Regions from separate parts of the Blautia sp. DFI.9.10 genome, predicted to be linked through region 2. Evidence: predicted binding sites of a transcription regulator. Region 2 holds the regulator's gene; the other holds the start of a gene.
The links. Region 2 encodes Rex, which represses fermentation and respiration genes when NADH is low (regulators of the CRP and FNR family bind a similar motif). Its sites were predicted from a motif close to ATTGTTAANTANTTAACAAT; they were not measured.
Positions count from the first base shown of each region.

Region 1: gap (type I glyceraldehyde-3-phosphate dehydrogenase) is a predicted target of Rex. The motif match lies at 4,385-4,404, and genes of this name have one in related genera.

Region 1 is NZ_JANGAA010000013.1:41,152-49,334, forward strand. Features, by position in the region: gene NE671_RS09365 (HAD-IC family P-type ATPase) at 1-1,043, shown strand, start outside; gene NE671_RS09370 (alpha-amylase family glycosyl hydrolase) at 1,186-3,249, opposite strand; gene NE671_RS09375 (histidinol-phosphatase HisJ family protein) at 3,324-4,142, opposite strand; gene gap (type I glyceraldehyde-3-phosphate dehydrogenase) at 4,448-5,467, shown strand; gene NE671_RS09385 (phosphoglycerate kinase) at 5,653-6,849, shown strand; gene tpiA (triose-phosphate isomerase) at 6,894-7,643, shown strand; gene NE671_RS09395 (helix-turn-helix domain-containing protein) at 7,760-8,038, opposite strand; gene NE671_RS09400 (hypothetical protein) at 8,140-8,183, shown strand, end outside.
Region 2 is NZ_JANGAA010000001.1:180,793-188,975, forward strand. Features, by position in the region: gene NE671_RS00800 (cobyric acid synthase) at 1-1,138, shown strand, start outside; gene NE671_RS00805 (precorrin-8X methylmutase) at 1,141-1,782, shown strand; gene pdxR (MocR-like pyridoxine biosynthesis transcription factor PdxR) at 1,779-3,095, opposite strand; gene NE671_RS00815 (pyridoxamine kinase) at 3,188-4,054, shown strand; gene abc-f (ribosomal protection-like ABC-F family protein) at 4,085-6,001, opposite strand; gene NE671_RS00825 (redox-sensing transcriptional repressor Rex) at 6,216-6,863, shown strand; gene NE671_RS00830 (NAD(P)H-hydrate dehydratase) at 6,925-8,183, shown strand, end outside.

The DNA.
Region 1 (8,183 bases), on a different contig from region 2:
CGGATACGCTGGCATATTTCGAAAGTCAGGGTGTTGATCTGAAAGTGATCTCCGGTGATGATCCGGTGACGGTTTCTGCAATTGCCAGACGTGCCGGCCTTAAAAATGCAGAGCATTATATAGATGCGACAACGATCACAACTCAGGAACAGATGGACGAGGCAGTTGCAGAATATAGTGTGTTCGGGCGTGTAACACCTCAGCAGAAACAGGCAATGGTGAAGTCTTTGCAGGCTCAGAAGCATACGGTTGCCATGACCGGTGATGGTGTCAATGATGTTCTGGCGCTTAAAGAGGCGGACTGCAGTATTGCCATGGCTGAGGGCAGTGATGCTGCCAAGAATATTGCCAATGTGGTATTGCTGGATTCTAATTTTGCAGCAATGCCGGAAATTGTGAATCAGGGACGCCGGGTTGTAAATAATATCCGTACTGCGGCATCTATGTTTCTGATCAAAACGATTTTTTCCGTGCTGCTGTCACTGATCACGATCTTCTTCGGGGATTCCTATCCCTTTGAGCCGATCCAGATGTCTCTGATCAGTGCCTGCGCTGTTGGTATTCCTACATTCCTTCTGGCACAGGAGAATAATTATGAGAAGATCGACCATACATTTTTGCGTCATGTATTTATGAATGCATTTCCGGCTGCTGTGACCATCACGGGCTGTGTGTTCAGTGTGATGCTGGTATGCCAGAATGTATACCATTCCAATGCTATGCTGAATACAGCCTGTGTGCTTGTAACAGGATGGAATTATATGGCGGCACTTAAGACAGTTTACGCACCTCTGAATAAGTATCGAAAGGTGATCATTTACAGTATGCAGGTGATCTTTTTCGGTGCGGCGGTGGTTCTGCAGAATCTTCTGACACTGGGATCGCTGGAATTCGGAATGATCATTCTGGTGTTCCTTCTGATGACATTTTCTCCGATCCTGATCGATGTGATCACGGCCTGGCTCAGAAATATTTACAGCCGTTCGCTGGATAGTGGGGAACAGGGGAAATTTGCTGCATTTATTGATAAGCTGAGAAAATAATAATATGAGAAATAAAAAAGGACACTGCCCGTTGAAAATGGCAGTGTCCTTTTTTGCAAATAAACTGTGAAGCAGTTATCCAGTTATCCGGTGCAGAGCTGTGTAGAGAATGTAGATTGTGGATATTCGCCTGACAAAGCTATTATTTCGTGTGCATAAGCCAGATAAATCCGAAGGCCGGAATCTCTACAGCCTGTGCGTCTCTCTGAACTCCTGTGAGAAGATCTGTGTAGGTACCGTCCTGTTCGTTGATCCAGGCTACCTTATCCTGGTCGCTGAAGTTGTAGATGCAGATCAGCTTTTCTTCAGAAGTTTCTCTTACCAGGGCAAGGAGAGCTTTTTCCCAGGTTTCCAGTGTATGTGCAGAAACTTCAGGTGCAAATACCGGATGGCTGGCACGGATGGATTCCAGCTGCTCAAGGCTGTTGAAAATGCGTCCCTGGATCGTTTCGGCATCGGCTCTGTTCCGGGCAAGTGCCCAGTTGAAACGTCCATTGTGGAGCCAGCGGGGATCAGCTGCTTTGGAAATGTCTGTTTTATAGGTATAGTCATTCAGCTGTCCGACCTCGTCACCGCTTCGAAGTACCGGAATTCCGGGGAGGGAAAGAAGCAATGCATGAAGTGCTACGTCATAGCGGATTCCCCGGCTGACACCCTCCATATTTCCTTCATAATCAAAACGCTCGATTCCTGCAAGAGATGCGGTTGTTCCGCAGAGCTCAGATTCCTCGGTTTCCGGATTTACATAAATTTCACCCCGGGCAAAGGAATCAGGGAAAATACCTGCCAGGAATTCATTCAGATAATCTCTGTGAGGCCCTTCTGTGATAAAGCTTCCTTTCAGGAAATCATAGTCCAGATTCCAGTGTACCGTGTTGCGGTTACGGAGGTAATTCTGGAATACCGGTGCCTGCGGAAGGTTTGCAGCTCTGTCGATTCCCCGGCGGAGAAGGGCAGTGTCCTTTGTGGCAACGGTATGCCAGAGATCGGACATCAGCTGGGTGCTGTTTACAATGTGAAGTTCCGGCATATCGGAAGTTCCGCCAAATGCAGCAGCCTCTGCAGGTGGGCGGTCTGTTTCACCAAGGAGAAGAATTCCGGGGCATACGATCTCACACACCATTCGGGTCATACGCAGCAGAGAGTGAAGCTTCCAGAGATTTTCTTCCGGTATCATCGGAAGGACACCAAGGCTGAATATAGAAGCACCTTCATTTGCAAGCTCCAGGATCTGAAGAAGCATTGCATTGAAATAAGCTGGAGTCTGGAGCACGCATGGCGCACCGGACTGTGGGTCATCCACAGAAAGACTTAACGGGATCTCAAGAGCCAGGCGGATACCTGCTTTCCTACAGTTAGCTGCAAGTGTATGCAGATCTTCGGAGGTTCCAATCTCCGGGATAATGCGAAGGGAGCAGTTGGAGGTTGCCTGGAAAAGATCTGTCAGGTACAGAGTGTCTGCTTTGCATTCACTGATATAGTCCAGTTTATCGGACAGCCCGGAAAGAGTATCTGCGAAGTCAGCAGGATTTACAGCCATTCCGGTGAAAGTAGTCTTACGGAACCAATCAGGATCTGCAGCGCAGTTCTGGTCGGCTTCCTTCATGGAAAGAGAACGCTCACGGTAGATTTCTTTCATCTTTTTTGTGAGGCTTGAGAATGTGCCGGTAACTTCCGGGTGATCGCGGAACAGTTCGCAGTAAAGCCATTTCAGATCATTGTAGTAGTGTTTCAGACGTTTCTCGTAGAGGGCATCGTAAGCTGTGTCCTCCTTGGAAGTTTCGACTTTCAGAGGCTCGGTCTTGGAAGTAGTAACTTTCGCCGGCTCAGTCTTGGAAGTCTCGACCTTGATCGGTTCGGTCTTGGAAGTCTCAACCTTGATCGGCTCGGTCTTGGAAGTCTCGACCTTGATCGGTTCGGTCTTGGAAGTCTCGACCTTGATCGGTTCGGTCTTGGAAGTCTCGACTTTGGTCGGTTCAATCTTGGAAGTCTCGACCTTGATCGGTTCGGTCTTGGAAGTCTCGACTTTGATCGGTTCGGTCTTGGAAGTCTCGACTTTAAGCGTTTCCTTCTTTACGGTTTCAAGTTTTTTCACTTCGGCTTTAGCATTTTCAACAGATTTGGCAGCACTGGTATTTTTTTTCAGCTGCTTTTCTTTTTTTGCCTGCATGGCAGCTTTCTTTTTCTGGAGTCTTTTTGTTGACATATAGAGTTCCTCCTTAGATAAAATGATATTTTCGGTATAAAATGTAAACTCTCTCACCGGAGAGAGAAACAGAGCTACAGCTTATGAAAAACAGGACGGCGGTTTTTAAATACAGCATAATAGGAAAAACCACATTCACGGAGAACATCAGCCGCCTTGTCAAAGGCATAGCCGATCTTATCCGGAGTATGGGCATCTGCACCGATGGTGATGATCTCACCGCCAAGCTCACGGTAACGTCGGATAATATTGACACATGGATTCGGTTCACCAAGCCCGTAGTGATAACCGCCTGTGTTCAGCTCGATTCCCACATTTTTGCGGATCAATGTCCGCAGGATCTCGTCCAGGATCTCCTTATATCTTCCATAAGAATACTGACGGTTCTGATTTGGACCATAACGTACTACATAGTCGATATGTCCGTACACATCCATCTCGTCAAAAGCAGCGATATTTTCCAGGATGGATTCAAAATATTCCATGTAGCATGCGGATTCCTTACGGCCCTCAAAATAAGAAGGATAATAAGGATCGTATCCGTGCACCACATGGGAGGAACCAATAACGAAATCAAAGGGAACTTCTTTCAGAAGATCGGAAAAAGATTCTGCAAGCTGAGGCTGAAGTCCAAGCTCGATCCCGAAGTTAACCTGGATCTGGTCTTTAAAAGCATCCGCAAGACTCTCAAGTTTCTGGCGGTATGCAGGGATGTTCAGGGAAAAATCAAGATTTTCCGGAGTATCGGGATAATCCGGATCAAAATGTTCAGTAAAACAGATTCCCGTGAGACCCTGGTCTGCGGCAGTCTGGATCATTTCTTCCATCGGTGTATCGGAATCTGCGGAAAAAGAGGAGTGCATATGGCAGTCCCATAAAATTTTCTGGTCCATTTTGTACCTCCATATTCAAGCCTTTATATTCTGTGACAATGATCGTATCTGCCTGTTATGAATCCGGGAAAGTCAAACTCCCAGCGGGAATATAGATATCCGTTTTGGGAATCAGCAGGACAGAACTTTCTATCAGAGAATTATAGCACATTTTTCAGAAATTTTCTTAATATTTATTTTAATGTTCTTTTTTATAAATAGCTCTTGAATTTTTGTTTGGAATTAGGTACAATATGAAACAGGTTGATGTTTCTTTAACAAAGGAACGATTTAAATCACCATTCAATTCATAGGAGGAATTTATCATGGCAGTAAAAGTTGCAATTAATGGTTTTGGACGTATCGGTCGTCTTGCATTCCGTCAGATGTTTGGAGCAGAAGGATTTGAGATCGTAGCAATCAACGATCTTACATCTCCTAAGATGCTTGCTCACTTATTAAAATATGATTCTACACAGGGAAGATATGCTCTTGCTGATAAAGTAACAGCAGGCGAGGATTCCATCACAGTAGACGGAAAAGAGATCAAAATCTATGCTAAGGCTAACGCTGCAGAGCTTCCATGGGGAGAGATCGGTGTAGACGTAGTTCTTGAGTGCACAGGTTTCTACACATCCAAAGACAAAGCTCAGGCTCATATCGATGCAGGTGCTAAGCACGTAGTTATTTCCGCTCCGGCTGGAAACGACCTTAAGACAATCGTTTACAACGTAAACCATCAGGGTCTTACAAACGAGGACAAGATCATCTCCGCAGCTTCCTGTACAACAAACTGCCTTGCACCAATGGCTAAGGCTCTTAACGATCTTGCACCGATCAAATCCGGTATCATGTGCACAATCCACGCTTACACAGGCGATCAGATGACACTTGACGGACCGCAGAGAAAAGGCGATCTGAGAAGATCCCGTGCAGCTGCAGTTAACATCGTTCCGAACAGCACAGGTGCTGCTAAAGCTATCGGACTTGTTATCCCAGAGCTTAACGGCAAACTTATCGGTTCTGCACAGCGTGTACCTACCCCAACAGGTTCTACAACAATCCTTACAGCAGTAGTTGAAGGAAACGTTACTAAAGAGCAGATCAACGCAGCTATGAAAGCAGCTTCCAATGAGTCCTTCGGATACAACGAGGATGAGATCGTATCCAGCGATATCGTTGGTATGAGATTTGGTTCCCTCTTCGATGCTACTCAGACAATGGTACTTCCACTTGAGAATGGCACAACAGAGGTTCAGGTAGTTTCCTGGTATGACAACGAGAACTCCTACACAAGCCAGATGGTTCGTACAATCAAGCACTTCGGAAAACTTCTGAACGCTTAATTTTCTGCGAACGGGTGTAGAAGAATAGACTCAGAAAGGGTCCGGTCTGAAGAGGACCGGGCCCTTTTTTTCCAAAAGACCAAACAAAAAAATGTCTGAGGAATGACTGTTAACAGAGCGGACAACAATACCGCTCGCCCTTATTCATCTGCTTTTGCAGAAATAAAAGTTAAGGAGATATAGAGATGCTGAACAAAAAAAGTGTTGACGATATCAATGTAAAAGGACAGAAAGTACTTGTAAGATGCGACTTCAATGTTCCGCTTCAGGATGGAAAGATCACAGATGAGAACCGTCTTGTAGCTGCTCTTCCTACAATCAAGAAACTGATCGCAGACGGCGGAAAGGTTATCCTTTGCTCCCACCTTGGAAAACCGAAGGGAGAGCCGAAACCGGAGCTTTCTCTTGCACCTGTAGCAGTTCGTCTTTCTGAGCTTCTTGGCCAGGAAGTAAAATTTGCAGCAGATCCTGAGGTAGTAGGACCGAACGCAAAAGCTGCTGTAGCAGAGATGAAAGATGGCGATGTAGTTCTTCTTGAGAACACACGTTATCGTGCAGAAGAGACAAAGAACGAAGACAAGTTCAGCGAAGATCTTGCTTCCCTCTGTGATGTATTTGTAAATGATGCATTCGGAACTGCTCACAGAGCTCACTGCTCTAACGTAGGTGTTACCAAATATGTAAAAACAGCAGTTGTAGGATATCTGATGCAGAAAGAGATCGATTTCCTTGGAAACGCTGTAAACAATCCGGAGAGACCATTCGTAGCAATTCTTGGCGGTGCTAAGGTTTCCAGCAAGATCTCTGTAATCAACAACCTTCTTGACAAGGTAGATACACTAATCATCGGTGGTGGTATGTCCTATACATTCTCCAAGGCTATGGGCGGACATATCGGAACATCCCTCTGCGAGGATGATTACCTTCAGTATGCTCTTGACATGATGAAGAAAGCAGAGGAGAAGGGCGTGAAGCTTCTTCTTCCTGTAGATAACAGAATCGGTGATAACTTCTCCAATGACTGCAATATCCAGGTTGTAAAACGTGGTGAGATTCCGGACGGATGGGAAGGAATGGATATCGGACCGGAGACTGAGAAGCTTTTTGCAGACGCTGTAAAAGATGCCAAGACTGTTGTATGGAACGGACCGATGGGATGCTTCGAGATGCCGAACTTCGCTCATGGTACAGAAGCAGTTGCCAAAGCTCTTGCTGAGACAGATGCAACAACCATCATCGGTGGTGGTGATTCCGCAGCAGCTGTAAATATCCTTGGATATGGCGACAAGATGACACACATCTCCACAGGTGGCGGTGCTTCTCTTGAGTTCCTTGAGGGCAAAGAGCTTCCGGGCGTAGCAGCAGCTAACGATAAAGACTGATAAAAAATAAAGTGTTCCGCGAACACGAAAAGGAGATAAAAACAATGGCAAGAAAGAAAATTATTGCTGGAAACTGGAAAATGAACATGACACCAAGCGAGGCTGTAAAGCTTGTTGAGACTTTAAAACCGCTTGTTGTTAACGATGAAGTTGACGTAGTATTCTGCGTACCGGCTATCGACATCATCCCTGTTGTTGAGGCAGCTAAAGGTTCTAACATCCAGGTTGGTGCTGAGAACATGTACTTCGAGGAGAAAGGCGCTTACACAGGTGAGATCGCTCCGGCTATGCTCGTAGATGCAGGCGTTAAGTACGTTGTACTTGGACACTCCGAGAGAAGAGAGTACTTCGGTGAGACAAACGAGGACGTTAACAAAAAAATGCTCAAAGCTTTCGAGCATGGCATCACACCGATCATGTGCTGTGGTGAGACACTTACTCAGAGAGAGCAGGGCGTAACAATGGACTTCATCCGTCAGCAGGTTAAGGTTGGATTCCAGGGTGTTACAGCTGATCAGGCTAAGACAGCAGTTATCGCTTACGAGCCGATCTGGGCTATCGGAACAGGTAAGACAGCTACAACAGAGCAGGCTCAGGAGGTTTGCGCTGATATCCGTAAATGCATCGCTGAGATCTATGATGACGCTACAGCAGCAGAGATCCGTATCCAGTACGGCGGATCTGTAAACGCTGCAACAGCTCCTGACTTATTCGCTCAGGCTGATATCGACGGCGGTCTTGTAGGCGGCGCTTCCCTGAAACCAGATTTCGGAAAGATCGTAAACTACAAATAAGATCTATTTAAAAAGGGGCTTCGGCCCCTTTTTTTATATCTACTTATAGAAAAAATCAGAAAAACTCTCCCTGACACGGATAACACAGCCAACAAAAAAGCTGCATCTGATCACAGTCAGAGAGAGTTTTTCTTATCTTCAGAGTAAGGATTGTTTTTCTCTGAAGCTTTTTCTGTATGTTCGTTCCTTTCGTCAGGCTCGGGAACGTGTTCCACAATGTCCTCGATCTCGCAGTGGAGAATGGAACACAGCCTGTCTATGGTATAAATTTCAACATTTTTATTTTTTCGAAGTCTGTCCAGAAGTGAACGGGTGATCTGGTAATGTTCATAAAGATCATACTGAGTGATCCCACGCTCCTTCATCGTGACCCAAAATCTGTCATATTTTATCATATATATATCCTGTCCGATTCATCCTTGAATTAATCTTATTATGAAGGTAAAATTGGAATCACAACAGTGTCCTTATATCGACACTATAGAAAGGAGAAGCAATGAGGAAGTTTTTTAAAATCTTAATTTCAGTGGTGATCACACT
Region 2 (8,183 bases):
CATTGTCATCGAAGGTGCGGGAAGTCCTGCCGAGATCAATCTCAAGGATGAGGATATTGTAAATATGGGTATGGCAAAGATGGCCAAGGCACCGGTCCTTCTTGTGGGAGATATTGACCGTGGAGGTGTTTTTGCCCAGCTGATCGGTACGGTGGAGCTTCTGGAGGACGATGAGAAGGCTATGGTAAAGGGGCTGATCATCAACAAATTTCGCGGAGATAAGACTATTTTGGACCCTGGTGTTGTCATGCTTGAGGAAAGAAGCGGGATCCCGGTGGTGGGTGTGGCGCCTTATCTGGATATCCAGGTGGAGGATGAGGACAGCCTGACGGAGCGTTTTGACCGGAAGCAGGAAGCCGGTGTCATTGATATCGCAGTGGTCCGTACACCAAGGATTTCCAACTTTACGGATTTTAATCCTTTTGAGAGCATTCCCGGAGTTTCTCTCCGCTATGTAAAACACCCGAGAGATCTTCACTCTCCGGATATGATCATCCTTCCTGGAACCAAGAACACCATGGGTGATCTGATCTGGATGCGGGAAAGCGGAATGGAGGCAGCGGTTCTCAAGGAAGCCTCCAGAGGCAAGCTGATCTTTGGTGTCTGCGGCGGCTATCAGATGCTGGGCGAGACCTTAAGCGACCCTCATGGAGTTGAAAATGGCGGTTCCATGAAAGGAATGGGACTTCTTCCCATGGAAACGGTATTTGCCGAAAAGAAAACCAGGACCAGGGTGCAGGGGCATTTCGGTCAGCTGTCCGGTGTGTTTGCTCCTCTTTCCGGTGCGGAGATCGAGGGCTATGAGATCCATATGGGCGAAAGCATCCTGAAGGACAATGCAGGAACAGCCACGAAGATCACAGACAGCGTCAGCGGTAAGAAAAAAGAAGAGGGTGCTTTTGCAGGAAATGTGTGCGGAACCTATATTCACGGCGTTTTCGATAAGGAAGCATCTGCAGAGGCGATCATCCGCGTGATCGGCGAGAAAAAAGGTATTGATGTGGAAAATATGACAGGCGTGGATTTTGCGGCATTTAAGGAACAGCAGTATGATATCCTGGCTTCAGAGTTGCGGAAGCATCTGGATATGAAAAAAATCTATGAGATACTGGAAAACGGGATTACGGAGGAAGAATAGAAATGAAAGTTGAGCTTGAAAATGTAAAACCCATGGAGATTGAAAAAAGAAGCTTTGAGATCATCACAGAAGAGCTGGGGGATACTCCCCTGATCCCGGGAACAGAGCTGATCGTAAAACGCTGCATCCACACAAGCGCAGATTTTGATTATGCAAAAAATCTCTGCTTCTCGGAGGGTGCAGTGGAGATGGCCATGGACGCCATCCGCAACGGTGCCTGCATCGTCACAGATACCCAGATGGCAAAGGCCGGGATCAACAAGCGTGCACTTGCCCGCTACGGCGGTGAGGCTTACTGTTTCATGTCCGATGAGGATGTGGCTGCCCTTGCAAAAAAGAACGGGACTACCAGAGCCACAGCCAGCATGGACAAGGCCGCAGAGATGGATAAAAAGCTGATCTTTGCCATTGGGAACGCACCTACCGCACTGGTACGTCTTTATGAGCTTATTGAGAACGGAAAGCTTTCTCCTGAGCTGATCATCGGTGTGCCGGTAGGCTTTGTGAATGTTGTGCAGTCCAAGGAGCTGATCATGCACGCAGATGTGCCTTATATTGTGGCAAAAGGACGCAAGGGTGGAAGCAACATCGCTGCGTGCATTGTAAATGCCCTGCTCTACATGATCGATAACCGGAGAGATTAGGAGCCGGTAACCTCCTTCAGAAGCTGACAGGCAGGCAGAAAATCCTTGGATGGAATGGAGGAGCAGGAGAGGACCAAGGTGACCTCGGCTCCGTTTTCTCTGAGAACCTCCAGTCCCAGACCATGGTTCCGGGCTCTGTCTGTCAGTTCACTGCCTGTGAGAGAACAGGGGAGAGTAAGGGCAAGGCTGGTTCCTGCGGCTCCTGTTTGGATCTGGCAGTCCTGGCCGAAGGTTTCCCGGACAGCCTGGGAAAGAGCCTTCAGCTTCTGGGAATAAAGGCGGCGGAGCTTTCTTGTCTGGGAAGCCAGATGCCCGTCGCGGATAAACTGGCAGAGTGCGATCTGTTCTGCCTTGGAAGCAGTCTGATTATAAAAGGCTGCTTTTTTTGTATATTTTTCCCGGAGAGAGCGTGGCAATACCATGAAGCTGACACGGATGGAGGGCAGCAGCAGCCTGGAAAAGGAACCGATATAGACAACGTTTTCACCACCTGCAAGACCGAAAAGTGAAGGCGTCGGTTTCTGGAAATAAACAAATTCGTTTTCGAAATCATCCTCAATGATCAGATGGTCATCGATCTCCGCATGACGGATCAGCTCCAGGCGTCGTTTTACCGGCATGATCTCGCCCCATTTCGTCATGTGAGCAGGAGAAACATAGATCACATCGCAGCTTTTGTCCCGGTAATGGACATCAAAGCCGTAATCCTGAAAGATGGTGCTGCATGTGGTGAAGGACGGTGTGGGGAACGAAACGGTTTTCCGTTCATGGATCAGAGGGCAGAGGATCTGGAGAAGGGGCTGGAGACCGGCCCCTACTACAATGTCATCCGGGGAGCAGATCACATTTCTGCGTTCCCGGATATAGTCTGCGAGAACCTCCCGGAAATCGCTTTCACCCTGGGGTTCGCCATAAGAAAGCATACGGTCGCCCTGGCGGAGGGCGCTTTTGATGTAACGCTGCCACAGATCAAAACGGAAGCTTTCCCGGTCAACACCGGAAGAGGCAAAATCATAAAGGCAGGGCGTGATATCCTTATCCTGTTTTTCGGGGGTAAGCAGATGCTGCTTGGAAGCAATGCCGGTGACATAATAGCCGCTCTGTGCCCTGGCGATGATATAGCCGTCTGCTGCCAGCAGAAGATAGGCATTTTCGATGGTGGTACGGCTCAGCTTCAGCTCCTGGGCGCATTTGCGGAGGGAGGGCATTTTGCTTCCGGGAAGGAGACGGCCTTCCAGGATCAGCTTCCGATAATAGTGGTAAACCTCCAGATAAAGGTGTTCTTTTTTGTGTTCTGCAGATATATTTAACATAAGTATGATGATTTCCTTCCAAAAATGATTGCGTAAACCTGACAGTTCATTCTATAATATTACAGAAAAAAACTCAAGACTGGAGAATTACCATGAAAAAAATAGCAGTGATCAATGATCTTTCCGGGCTGGGGAAATGTTCACTGACAGCAGCGATCCCGGTGATCTCGGTGATGGGAGTCCAGGCGTGTCCACTTCCCACCGCTGTTTTAAGCAACCAGACCGGTTATGAAAGTTATTTCTGTGAGGATTTCACAGAGCATATGGAACCATATATGGAGCAGTGGAAAAAAAGAGGATTTTTCCCGGATGGGATCTATACAGGATTTCTTTCTGATGATAAGCAGGCAGACAGGATCCTGAAATTTATGGATGCGTTTGCAGGAAAGGATACTTTGATCCTTACAGATCCGGTGATGGGGGATGACGGCGCGGTTTATCCGATCTATACAGAAGAACTCCGCAGCCGGTTCTGCGAACTGACACGTCGTTCCTATGTGATCACACCGAACCTTACGGAAGCCCTCCTTCTTCTCTACGGAAAAGAAAAAATGGAGGAGATCTGGAATAAACTGCAAAAGGTATCAGAGGCCCGGCGGATGGAAGAAATCCGGGAGATCGGGTGCGGACTTGCCCGGAAATTTTCACTTCCTGCCGTTGTGATCACTGGAGTGGATCACAGGGAGGAGGGGCAGCCTCTGAAAATGGGGAATCTTGTCCTGGAAAACGGAAACAGCTCCTGGGTATTTGCAGAGAAATCCGGCGGAAGCTATTCCGGGACAGGAGATCTTTTTGCATCCGTGCTCAGTGCAGGGCTGGTAAAAAGATATTCCATGAAAACCTGTGCAGAGCTGGCCGTGGACTTTATCTCGGCATCGATCCGGGATGCGGTGGAGGAAGGAACAGACCGTAACGATGGTGTATGCTTTGAACAGCATCTCGGCATGCTGCTTCCATAAAAACATAAGGGGATAAAAAAGAGCTGACCGTCAGGCCAGCTCTTCCCATTTTTCATAAAGCTCTTCCAGTTCTTCAGCGATGGCTGCTTTTTCGCGGCTCAGCTTTGTACATTCCGCTACATTGGTGCAGACATCCGGAAGGACCATAGTCTCGTCGATCTCGCTGTCTCTTGTTTCCAGCTCTTCGATACGGGCTTCGACTTTTTTCAGCTCGGCTTCCCGTTTTCGTTTCTTTGCCTGTTCTTCCTTCATCTGCTGCCAGGAAAGCTTGTTCTCGGAAACCGATTTTTCTTCGGCAGGTGCCTCCGGAGAAGTGCTTCCCGGTGCATAGGTACTGGTCAGCTCCTCCTTCTTTTCCAGATAGTAATCATAATCACCGATGTAATTTACCACTGCTTGGTTTGTCAGTTCCATGATCCTGGTCGCAGTCTGATTGATAAAGTAACGGTCATGGGATACATAAAGGACTGTACCGGTGTAGCTGACTAGTGCTTCCTCCAAGATCTCCTTGGAAGCAATATCCAGATGGTTGGTAGGCTCGTCAAGGATCAGGAAGTTGGCTTCGGAAAGCATCAGCTTTGCAAGGGAAACACGGCCTCTTTCTCCACCGGAAAGTGCGGAGATTTCCTTGAAAACATCATCTCCGGTAAAGAGAAATGCAGCAAGCATATTTCGGATCTCGGTCTCTGTGAGAGTCGGATAAGTATCGGAGATCTCCTGGAAAATCGTCTTGTCCATATGCAGAACATGATGTTCCTGATCGTAATAACCGATCTGCACCTTGGAACCAAGGGAAAATTTGCCGGCATCTGCCTCAATAAGACCGTTGATGATCTTCAGCATGGTGGTCTTTCCGGTTCCGTTGTTTCCGATCAGTGCCACACGCTCGCCGCGTTTGATATCAAAGGAGATATCGGAGAACAGGGTCTGTCCCGGAAAGGCCTTGGAAAGCGCTTCCACGTGGAGCACATCGTTTCCGCTTAACACCCGTGGTTCCAGCGAGATACGCATCCGGTCCTGGAGCTCAAGAGGCTTTTCGATCCTCTGTACACGGTCCAGCATTTTTTCACGGCTTTCCGCACGCTTGATGGATTTTTCACGGTTAAAGGATTTCAGCTTGGCGATAACGGCTTCCTGATGCTTGATATCCCGCTGCTGATTTAAGTATGCCTTGTACTGTGCATCACGAAGCTGAGCCTTCTTGAGAGCATAGGCAGAGTAGTTGCCGCTGTATACGCGGGTCTGTCCGGCTTCGATCTCAATGACCTTGGTGACTACCTTATCCAGAAAATAACGGTCATGGGAGACGATAAAAACAGCTCCCGGATAATTCAGAAGATAAGTTTCCAGCCAGGAGATGCTTTCCATATCCAGGTGATTGGTTGGCTCATCCAGAAGCAGGATATCCGGCTTGGAAAGAAGCATCTTGCCCAGCGCCACGCGGGTTTTCTGACCGCCGGAAAGAGTTTCGATCTGCTTGTCATAATCTTCCTCCGTGAAGCCGAGACCCTTTAAGACACCGGTCAGCTCACTTTTGTAAGCGTATCCGTTCTCCAGCTCAAACTGATGGGTCAGGCGGGTATAGGTTTCCATCAGACGGTTCAGCTCATCACCGGTCACCGTGTTCATTTCCTGTTCCATATTGCGGATACGGCGTTCCATATCGATGATGTGCTGCTTGGTGGTAAGAAGCTCCTCGTAGATGGTATGATGTCCGTGGATATCCTGGTACTGGGCAAGATAGCCGATATTTTTATCCCGGGCAAGCACCACGGTACCGGAATCAGCAGAAAGCTCCTGCATGATGATCCGCAGCAGTGTGGTCTTTCCTGCACCGTTGCATCCGATCAGAGCAGCCTTTTCACGGTCTTCAATGTGAAAGGATGCATCATTTAAAATTACTTTTTCGCCAAAGGCCTTGCATATATTCTGACATGATAAAATCATAAAAACTGTCCTCCTGTATAAAGAATCACCCCTGTTTATGCCTGAACAGGGAAAAATCCTCCACCTATTATAACGGAAACTGCCGGGATTTCAAAGAAAAAATCAATTATTAGAAAAATTATAAAGAAATTTGTACAGAATAGACAACTTTAATTGACAGGAAAATGTCAATTCGTTATAATTAACCTAGTGTAAGGTAAGGAGGAAAACTATCGTGGAGACAAAACAAATCTCGAAAGCGGTGATTAAGCGTCTGCCACGCTATTACCGCTACTTAGGAGAGCTGATGGAAGACAATGTAGAACGTATTTCTTCCAATGAGTTAAGTAAGAAGATGCATACCACAGCTTCTCAGATCCGTCAGGATCTTAATAATTTCGGCGGTTTTGGGCAGCAGGGGTATGGCTATAATGTACACTATCTTTATACAGAGATCGGTAAGATCCTGGGACTAGATACCGTTCATCCGATGATCATCCTGGGTGCCGGTAATCTGGGACAGGCACTTGCCAATTATGTGGATTTTGAGAAGCGCGGGTTCAGGCTGGTTGGTATCTTTGACGTAAATCCTGTGCTTGAGGGCATCGCAGTCCGTGGACTTGAGATCCAGATGCTCAGTGAGCTTCCGTTTTTCCTGAGAGAGAATAACGTGGAGATCGCGATCCTGACACTTCCCAAGAATAAAGCCAAGGAAATGGCAGATATTCTGGTGGAGAACGGGATCAAGGCAATCTGGAATTTTGCACATCTTGATCTTGAGACACCGGATGATGTGATCGTAGAGAACGTTCATCTTTCCGAGAGTCTGATGACACTGTCTTATAATCTCAGCAAATACAGGCAGGAACATGTGGATAAGTAAGAATTGTTAAGCTGCCGGAAACGGCAGCTTTCTCTATGACAGAGGGGAGGCAGAAGACAGAATGAAGAAGCTTGTTACCTGCAAAGAAATGAAGGATCTGGACTCCACAACGATCCGTGAGATCGGAGTTCCCTCCGAGGTTCTGATGGAGCGGGCAGCACTGAAGGTGGTAGAGGAAACAGAAAAGTATCTCCAGAAGGACGAAAGGATCCTGGTAGTCTGCGGAAGCGGAAACAATGGCGGTGACGGTATCGCTGTTGCCAGATTGTTCCATCTGAAGGGGATCCGGGTAGAGTTTTATATGGTCGGAAACAAAGATAAAATGACCAGAGAGACAGCTCTTCAGTATAAGATCGCTTCCGGTTATCGTGTCCCGGAGGTGAATAACCCGCAGTGGAGTGAATATACTACTATAGTAGATGCCGTGTTTGGGGTAGGCCTGACGCGTCCGATCGAGGGGCATTATGCTGATATCATCCATGAGATGAACAGTGCGAGGGCCAAAAAGATCGCAGTTGACATCCCGTCAGGAGTGAACGGAGATACTGGCCTGGAAATGGGAATTGCCTTCAGCGCCGATCTGACTGTCACATTTGCCTACCGGAAAAGAGGTCTTTGCTTTTATCCGGGAAGACTGTATGCAGGAAGGATCGTTACCGCCGATATCGGGATCTATGAGCAGGAAGCTGTGACTGCATCTGCCGCCTGTCTGGAAAATAAAGATCTGCAGCTGTTTCCGGAACGTGATCCCGGCGGAAACAAGGGTACCTTCGGAAAAGTGCTCTTTGTGACCGGAAGTGAGGGAATGTGCGGAGCCGCTTATTTAAGCGCCAGTGCAGCACTTCGTGCCGGTGCGGGAATGGTAAAGATCCAGACTGTGGAAGCCAACAGGATCCCGCTGCAGATACTCCTTCCGGAGGCTATGGTCTGCAGCCGCTTTGATCAGGAATCCAATGAACAGCTTCTATCCTGGTGTGATGTGATCGTGATCGGACCGGGACTTGGAACATCAGTGGCCAGCCGTGAGAGAGAACAGTGGTTTCTCACGGCGGCTGCCCGGGAGAAAAAGCCGCTGATCCTGGATGCGGACGGCCTGAACCTTCTGGCTGCACATCCACAGTGGTATCAGTATCTGGGAGAGCATGTAGTCCTGACACCGCATATCGGAGAAATGAGCCGGCTCAGTGGCAGAACGATCCAGGAGATCCAGCATGAGATCGCAGATACTGCACTGAAATGTGCTGCGGAAACAGGCTCTGTGTGCGTATTGAAGGATGCATGTACGGTGATCGCAGATGAGAAAGGCCAGATGTATCTGAA